2 regions of the Streptomyces sp. NPDC051569 genome follow, and region 2 is predicted to be linked to the other one. Evidence: riboswitches for the same ligand, from Rfam matches in the RefSeq annotation. Region 2 holds a riboswitch; the other holds the start of a gene.
The links. A riboswitch is a leader RNA that binds a small molecule or an ion and turns the genes downstream of it on or off. The one in region 2 is predicted to bind cyclic di-AMP.

Region 1 (4,157 bases), on a different contig from region 2:
TTGTAGAACTCGGAGGCGGCGACGTCGAGCGCGAGCGCGATGTCCTTGCCCGGGGTGTAGCCGGCTTCCTTGATGGCCTCAAGGATGAGGTCCAGCGCGGCGCGGTTGGACTCCAGGTTCGGCGCGAAGCCGCCCTCGTCGCCGAGGCCGGTGGACAGGCCCTTCTGCTTCAGGACCTTCTTGAGGGTGTGGTAGACCTCGGCACCCCAGCGCAGCGCCTCGGAGAAGGACTCCGCGCCGATCGGGGCGATCATGAATTCCTGGATGTCGACGTTGGAGTCGGCGTGCGACCCACCGTTCAGGATGTTCATCATCGGAACGGGCAGCAGGTGCGCGTTCGGGCCGCCCAGGTAGCGGAAGAGCGGCAGGTCGGACGCCTCGGAGGCGGCGTGCGCGACGGCGAGGGAGACGCCGAGGATGGCGTTGGCGCCGAGCGACGACTTGTCCGGGGTGGCGTCCAGGTCGAACATGGCCTGGTCGATCAGGCGCTGCTCGGTGGCGTCGTAGCCGACCAGCTCGGGGCCGATCTGCTCGATGACGGCGAGGACTGCCTTCTCGACACCCTTGCCCTGGTAGCGGTTCTGGTCACCGTCGCGGAGCTCAAGGGCCTCGAACGCACCGGTGGAGGCACCGGAGGGGACAGCAGCACGACCCGTGCTGCCGTCGTCGAGGCCGACCTCGACCTCGACCGTGGGGTTGCCTCGGGAGTCGAGGATTTCCCGGGCTACGACGACGTCGATGGACGGCACGAGCATCTCCTTCTGGGATGTGACGCTTGAAGTGCAGGGTCTCTTGGCCTTGCGACATGAGCCTAACGGGCCCGGGGTCTCCGGCCTGCCGGTGCCCGCCCGATGGGACGAAAAGAGGCCCCCATCACGGCCGGAACGGACATAACACCCACGGTGTGGACGGGGCCCGCGCCCGGACGCGCGTCCGGACACGCGCACCGGGAAACGCGCACCGCCCGGTACGCGGGATTCCGCCCGGTACGCGAAACCCCGGCCCGGCGCGATCGGGGGCGTCGCGCCGGGCCGGGGTGGCCGGCCGGGAATGGGGTGACCGGCCGGGAACGGGTCAGCTGAGGTGCAGCCGCTGACCCGGGAAGATCACATCGGCGTCGCGGACGATGTCCTTGTTCAGGTCGAACAGCTTCTTCCAGCCGCCCTTGACGTGGTGCGAGGCGGCGATCTTCGAAAGGGTGTCGCCGGACTTGACCTTGTAGTCGCCGTCGCCCTTCTTGATCGTGGTGGGGCGGCTCGCGCCGCGCGAGGCGTGCTGCTCGGTGGTGCGGGTGGGCTGCGGCGCCTGCGCCTGCCGCTGGGGGGCGGCCTGCTGGGTGCGCTGCGGCTTCGGCTGGGCCTGCTCCTGCGTGCCGGAGCCGGCGGATCCGCCGGTGTACGCGGCGTTGGACAGGTTCACGCCACAGCTCGGCCAGGCGCCCTTGCCCTGACCGGCCAGGACCTTCTCGGCGATGGTTATCTGCTGGGACTTGGACGCCAGGTCGGCGCGGGGCGCGTAGGCGGTGCCGCCGTACGCGGCCCAGGTGGACGAGGTGAACTGGAGGCCGCCGTAGAAACCGTTGCCCGTGTTGATGGACCAGTTGCCGGTGGACTCGCACTGGGCGACCCGGTCCCACTCGGAGGTGGTCGCGGCGGAGGCGGACGTGGTGGCGAACAGCGGGGCCGCGAGAGCGGCACCGGTGATGCCGGCGAGCGTGGCGTAGCGGAAGGCCTTGGACGGACGGGCGTGCTTGGCCTTGACGGAACGCAGCTGCATGAAGTTCTCCTCACCGACGCCTACGAGGTCAGCTGTCGGGTTCGGGCCAAGTGAGTTGCCCGGCCGCGTGCTTGCACACGCGGCTCCACCCCGAGCCGGTCACCGGCCGTCTCTCGACGGCCGTGAACGGCAGCGAACCTTGGGTCCCCCGCTCCTGCCTTCGGCGCTTGACGCGACGACTACTCCCTCGGCCGACGGCAGGATTCGGCGTGCCGGTCGAAGGGGCCCGCGGTGCGAGCGGTTCAGACCGTAATCACAGGCCCACCGGTTGTTCAAAGAAGAACATCCGGGAAAAATCGCCCGTACCCCCCACCGTGAGCCGGTTGTTTCCGCAGGTGGGCGGGGGATCGGGCCAACCGGGGGGCCAAAAGGCCCTAGTTACGGCAAAGAGACCCTTGTCTCACTCGTACAGAAGTGGACATAGGGTCTCTAAGTGCCCGTGGGAGCGGCCTTACTTCACGCCGAGATCAAGGCTCTGGCCAGGGAGGATGAGGTCGGGGTCGGAGCCGACGGTGTCCTTGTTCGCCTCGTAGATCGCGGTCCAGCCGCCGGACACCTTCTGCTGGTCCGCGATGTTCCAGAGGGAGTCGCCGGGGAGGACGGTGTAGGGGGCGTCGGCGGCGTCCGCCGCGCCGGTGCCGCCGCCGGTGATGGCGTCCGTCGAGCCATCCGTCACGCCGTCCGTGATGCCGCCCGCGATGCCATCCGTGACGTTTTCGGACCCTCGTGCCGATCCGTCACCTCGTGAGGCATGGCGGCCGGATTCGCGCTCTTCGTCCGTATTGTCGGATGTGGCATCGTTCGGGGCGGCCGTGCCACGGTGCTTGCCCGTGGCCGGATCGCTGTCGTCCTGGCCGGTGGCGTCCGTCGCGCCCGAGGCTCCGGAGGTGGGCGCCGTGGAGGAACCGGATCCGGTCCGCTCGTCCGCCGACCCCTTCGTACCCGTGCCGGTGCCCGTCGCACTGTCGCCGCCGGTGCTCGCGCCCGGTGAGGGGGTGGACGCCGCGGCGCCGGTGCTCCGGCTCTCCGGCGCGGTCTCGGCGCCCCGGGGCACGGAGCCGGGGTTGACGTCGGGCAGGGTGCCGTCGTTCGTCAGGCCCGAGAGCGGCGCGCAGCTCGCCCAGGCCTTCGGCCCCTGGGCGGCGAGCACCTTCTCCGCTATCGAGATCTGCTGGGCGCGGCTCGCGAGGTCGGCGCGGGCGGCGTACTGCGCGCCGCCGAAGCTGTCCCAGGTCTGCTGGGACAGCTGGAGCCCTCCGTAGTACCCGTTGCCGAGGTCCGCGCTCCACATGCCACCGGTCTCGCAGTCCGCGACGCGGTTCCAGGTGGTGGCGTCGGCGGCACCGGCGGCGCCGGCGCCGAGCAGCGGGATGGCGATGGCCGATCCGGTCACCCCCGCGGCGACGATCAGAGCGGGGGCCTGGCGAGGCCGACGGTGTCTGCCGTTCCCGGAGCGCATGCGGTTGCCTTCCGTGTGACTGTCCGTACGGCCGCGGCGGACGGCCGCCGGGCCGTGGTGATCGTGTAGATCGTCGTGAACGTAGCGGTACTCGAACGCTTGTCACAAGTCGATGCAGCGGAGATCACATGAAAGTCACGGTATTGATGGCGCGTCAGTTCTGCGCAGGCCCGTCGCAGGCCCGTCGTCGGCTCGGCACCGGCCCGCCACCGGCACCGCTGCGGCCGTGTGTTGGCCGGATGCCGGCGCGGCGTCAGCCGGACGTGGGCGTGAACCGCACCGGCAGCGTGCGCAGCCCCCGCATGATGAGTCCGCCGCGCCACCGCAGATCGGCGGGATCCTCCGCGAGCCGGACGTCCGGCAGGCGCGTCAGAAGCGTCGCGAGCGCCGACTGCCCCTCCAGCCGGGCGAGCGGCGCACCGAGGCAGTAGTGGATGCCGTGCCCGTATCCGAGATGCTGGTTGTCGCGCCGCCCGAGGTCGAGGACATCCGCGTCCGCGAAGCGCTCGGGGTCGCGATTGGCGGCCGCGAGGACGACCAGGACGGGATCGCCCGTCGCGATCGGCTGCCCGCCGAGCGTCAGCGGCTCGGTGGCGAACCGCCAGGTCGCGATCTCCACCGGCCCGTCGTACCGCAGCAACTCCTCGATGCCCGTCGCGAGCAGCTCGCCCTCGCCCGCGTGCAGGGAATCCTGGAGCCGTTCGCGCTGTCCGGGGTCGCGCAGCAGGGCGAGCACGCCGTTGCCGATCAGGTTCACCGTGGTCTCGAAACCGGCGAACAGGATGATGAAGGCCATGGCGGCGGCCTCGTTCTCGGTCAGATGTTCGCCGTGATCGCTGGACCGGATCAGATCGGAGATCAGGTCGTCGCCGGGGTTCTCCCTCTTGCGGTGGATGAGCTCGGCGAGATAGGCGCGGATCTT
Region 2 (4,157 bases):
GCGTTTCTGCGCCACCGGGCCCAGCGCGGCGTGGTGGGCCCTGACTTCGTCGAGCGCGAGCAGGAGCTGCTGCACCATCTGTGGCAGCGCAAGGAGATAGCCGGGCCCGCGCTGACCTATGCGGCGCGGGCCACGGGCCGGGTACGGGTGCCGCCGCCGTACATCGACTACGACGGCTACAACCCGTACCGGCAGTACTAGGTCCTGCTCGTCAGAGCCGGACCCCGGAGGAGCCGGACCTCGTAAGAGCCGGACCAGGTCCCGCTCGTCGGAGCCGCTCCTCGCCTCACACGACGTGTCAGGCGGACGCGGCGGTCAGTTCCGCCAGCTCGTCCGCCGTCAGCTCCAGTTCGGTGGCGGCCAGCAGCGCGGGCAGTTGCTCGGGCGTCCTGGCGGAGGCGAGCGGCGCCACGACGGTCGGCTGCGCCGCCAGCCAGGCCAGCGCGACGGTCGCGACCTCGGCGCCCCGCGCCCCGGCGATCCGGTCCAGCGCGGCGAGGACCTGGGGACCACGCTCGTCGTCCAGGTACTTGCCCGCCCCCTCGGCACGCGCGCTGTCGACGGTCGTCCCGGGGCGGTACTTGCCGGTGAGGAAACCGGAGGCGAGGGCGAAGTACGGCACGGCGGAGAGACCGTGCCGGGCCGCGACGTCCTGGAGCTCGCCCTCGTACGTGTCCCGCGAGACCAGGTTGTAGTGCGGCTGGAGTGCGACGTAGCGGGCCAGCCCCTCGCGCTCGGAGAACTCGACCGAGGCGGTGAGCCGCTCCGGGCTGATGTTGGAGGCGGCGATCGCGCGGACCTTGCCGTCCCGGACCAGCTGGTCAAGGGCGGTGATGATCTCCTCGACCGGGACACCCGGGTCGTCGAAGTGCGTGTAGTACAGGTCGATGTAGTCCGTACGGAGCCGGCGCAGCGACTCCTCGGCGGCGGCCCTGATGGTGTCCCCCGCGAGGCCCTGGTACCGCGGGTGGCTGCCGACCTTCGTGGCGATCAGTACGTCGGAGCGGTTGCCGCGCGAGGCCATCCAGTCGCCGAGGACCGTCTCGGACTCGCCGCCCTCGTGGCCCTCCACCCAGGAGGAGTACGTGTCGGCGGTGTCGACGAAGTTGCCGCCCGCGGCGGCGTACCCGTCCAGCACGGCGAAGGACTGCGCCTCGTCGGCGGTCCAGCCGAAGACGTTGCCGCCGAGGGCGAGTGGGAAGACCTGAAGATCGGAGGAGCCCAGCTTGCGAAGATCAGTCATGAGTTGATCAACGCCCGCCCGGACCGGCCCTATTCCGCCCGGCCGTCACGGCATCCGTCCGGCCGTCACGGCAGGGGGAAAGCCGTCGGCTCCGGTGTCCGGAGGTGGACGCCGGAGCCGTCAGGGCTGTCAGGGCTGTCAGGGGGTGAGTCCCTTGCTCTTAGGGGGTGAGCCCCTTGTCGCGCAGCCAGGCCGTCGGGTCGATGCCCGTACCGCCCGGCGTGTGGACTTCGAGGTGCAGGTGCGGGCCTGTCACGTTGCCGGTCGCGCCGACGCGGCCGATGACCTCGCCCGTGGTGACCTGCTGCCCGGCGCTGACGGTCATCGAGGACTGGTGGCAGTACCAGATCTCCGTACCGTCATCCAGCTCCAGGACCGTGCGGTAGCCGTAGGAGCCCGACCAGCCGGCCGACGTGACCGTGCCGCTGTGCACGGCCTTGACCGGCGTGCCCGTCGGTGCGGCGAAGTCCAGGCCCGTGTGGTACCCGGAGGACCACATGGAGCCGGCCTCGCCGAAGGTGGAGGTGATCGTGTACGAGGAGGTCGGGAGGACGTAGCTCAGGGCCAGCTTGGCCAGTCGCTCCGCCTCGGCCTTGGCCTTGGCTTCGGCCTCCGCCTTCTTCTTCGCGGCCTCGGCCTTCTTCTCGGCGTCGGTCTGCTGTTGCTTGGCCTCGGCGGCGGCCTTCTCCGCGGCGGCCGTCTCGGCGGCCGACTTCCGCAGTGCGTCGGCCTCGGCCTGCTGCTGGTCGGCCTGCTGGAGGATCCGGGCGCGCAGGGCCTCGCCCGCGTCGGTGGCGCCCTGCTCGGCGTCGGCGCTGGTGATACCCGCCGTGGTGAGCGGGGCGGCGGCGAGCGGGGTGTCCGGTTCGGCGTCGTGGGCCATCAGCGCGCCCATGCCGGGCAGCGACGCGGCGTCCGGAAGGTGGTTGGTGATCGTGTCGGGCAGGGAGATCGAGACCGCGGGCTTGTCCTGCGCGGTGGCCATGCCGCCCGCGCCGACGGCGGCGAAGACGCCGACCCCGAGGACCGTGGAGCTGCGGGCGATTCCGTTGCGGGCTATGCCGCCGCGCTTGGCGACGCGGTGTCTGCCGCGTACGGGGCGGAGGGACTCCTCGGTGGGGTTCCACTCCCCCACCTGCCGGTCCGTCTCGTTGCCGAAAGGCGGAGTTTCGAAAGAATATGTTTCGAAGGGTGCTTCGGGGGCAGGCTGGTTGGACGCCACGCGGGCGCTCTCCTTTCCTTCCTTCTCGCCTACCGGGTTAGCTGACGGGTTCGGAGCAGGAAGGTCTCCTACGAGCGCACGCCGCGCAGGGCAGCGAAAAGCACCCGATTCACCCCAATTGTTGGTTCCCCGGTTCCCTTGCGGGATTCGGCGCATGCGCGCGGCGCCGTCCGACGACGGCAGGGACGACCGCGCTGCGTTATCGAACGTTAATAGAGAGTCGGGCCTTATTCCAAGCCATTCCCGATGATCATTAACAACTTCGCATCGGACATACCCGGATATTCACGAAGGAAAGTGGACGAGTCGAAAGCCCCTCGCTCTCCTCGTCCCCTCTGACGGTGTGTCATATGTTATGCGGAGGGAGAGCCGATCATTACCGACGGTGGCGGGGCGCCAGAGGCATCAGAGCCGCAAGCGGCCCCCGGGCCGTCGGGCCTGAAGGGGCCCGGCATCAGGCGCGGCGCCCCTCGTCCGGCTCAGCGCCCCTCGCCAGGAGTCGGGCCCCGTCAGGCGCAGGGCCCCGTCAGGCGCGTCACGGGATGACAGGCGCGATGGGGGTGGCGGGCGCGGGCGCGACGGTCGGCATGCCGGGCCGCTCCCGCCGCCCCTCGTCGGGCCTGCTGACCGCCAGCAGCGCCATGTCGTCCTGATTACCGCCGCCCGTGTGCAGGCGTACGTCGTCGATCAGCTCCTGCAGCAGTTCGTCGGGCCCCTGGAAGGTCTGCCCGGTGAGCCGCTCACGCGGGAGGTAGAAGACCCCCTGACTGTTGCGCGCCTCGGTGAGCCCGTCCGTGTAGAAGAGCAGCGTCGAACCGCTGGGGTACTCGGCCTGCTCCGCCCGGTCCGGCCACGCCCCCAGTTCGCTCATCCCGAGCGGCAGGGCTGCATTGGTCGGTGCCAGCATCCGCACATCCCCGTCGCCGGTCATCATCAGCGGCTCGGGGTGCCCCCGGTTCACCAGCCGTACGACACCCTCGCCGTACGGGATCTCCGCGAGCACGGCGGTCGTGAACCCCTCGAAGGCGTCCAGCCCGTCGCGGCGCGTCCCCTCACGGGTCAGGGCACGCTCCAGCCGCTGCGCGACCCCTTCGAGCGAACTCTCCTGCTCGGCCGCCTCCCGGAACGTCCCGATGAGGACGGCCACCGCTTCGACGGCCTCAAGCCCCTTCCCCCGTACGTCCCCGACCACCAGGCGCACCCCGTACGGCGTGTCCTGGACGGCGAACAGGTCACCGCCGATGAACGCGCCCTCCTGCGCCGCCTCGTACCGCGCGGCGACCCGCAGCCCGCCGATCCGCTCGGCGGGTCTGGGCAGCACAGCGCGCTGCGCGGTCTCGGCGATGATGCGCGCGGAGGCGAGTCTCGCGCCGCTGCGGCGTACGACCCCGTTGATGAAGATCGCGAGAACGGAGACGATCACCACCGTGAGCAGCTCGGTGAGCGATTCGGCTCTTCCCAGCGCGTTGTTGTAGACCTCGACGCCCAATTCCGCGGCGAGCGAGACCGAGGCGACCAGGATCGTCCCCAGCAGGGGATAGAACGGCGCGGCGACGAGCGGCGCGGCGGCGAAGAGTGGTGCGGCGGTGAAACGGGCCGGGGTCGCGAAGTCGAAGATCAGCCCGGCGAGGATCAGCACGACGGGCAGATAGAGCACCATCCGCCGCCCACCGGGGCGCGGCCCTCGGCCGG

Region 1: it holds a riboswitch for cyclic di-AMP, as region 2 does, so the genes downstream of both, ACIBAE_RS20190 (transglycosylase family protein) here and ACIBAE_RS24015 (M23 family metallopeptidase) in region 2, are expected to answer to the same signal.

The regions. Positions count from the first base shown of each region.
Region 1 covers NZ_JBITDJ010000014.1:58,995-63,151, reverse strand. The annotation lists gene eno (phosphopyruvate hydratase) at 1-755, opposite strand, end outside; gene ACIBAE_RS20190 (transglycosylase family protein) at 1,075-1,776, opposite strand; cyclic di-AMP (ydaO/yuaA leader) riboswitch at 1,779-1,952, opposite strand; gene ACIBAE_RS20185 (transglycosylase family protein) at 2,228-3,235, opposite strand; gene ACIBAE_RS20180 (cytochrome P450) at 3,489-4,157, opposite strand, start outside.
Region 2 covers NZ_JBITDJ010000019.1:115,066-119,222, reverse strand. The annotation lists gene ACIBAE_RS24025 (PrsW family intramembrane metalloprotease) at 1-201, shown strand, start outside; gene ACIBAE_RS24020 (aldo/keto reductase) at 299-1,243, opposite strand; gene ACIBAE_RS24015 (M23 family metallopeptidase) at 1,404-2,465, opposite strand; cyclic di-AMP (ydaO/yuaA leader) riboswitch at 2,477-2,628, opposite strand; gene ACIBAE_RS24010 (PP2C family protein-serine/threonine phosphatase) at 3,001-4,125, opposite strand.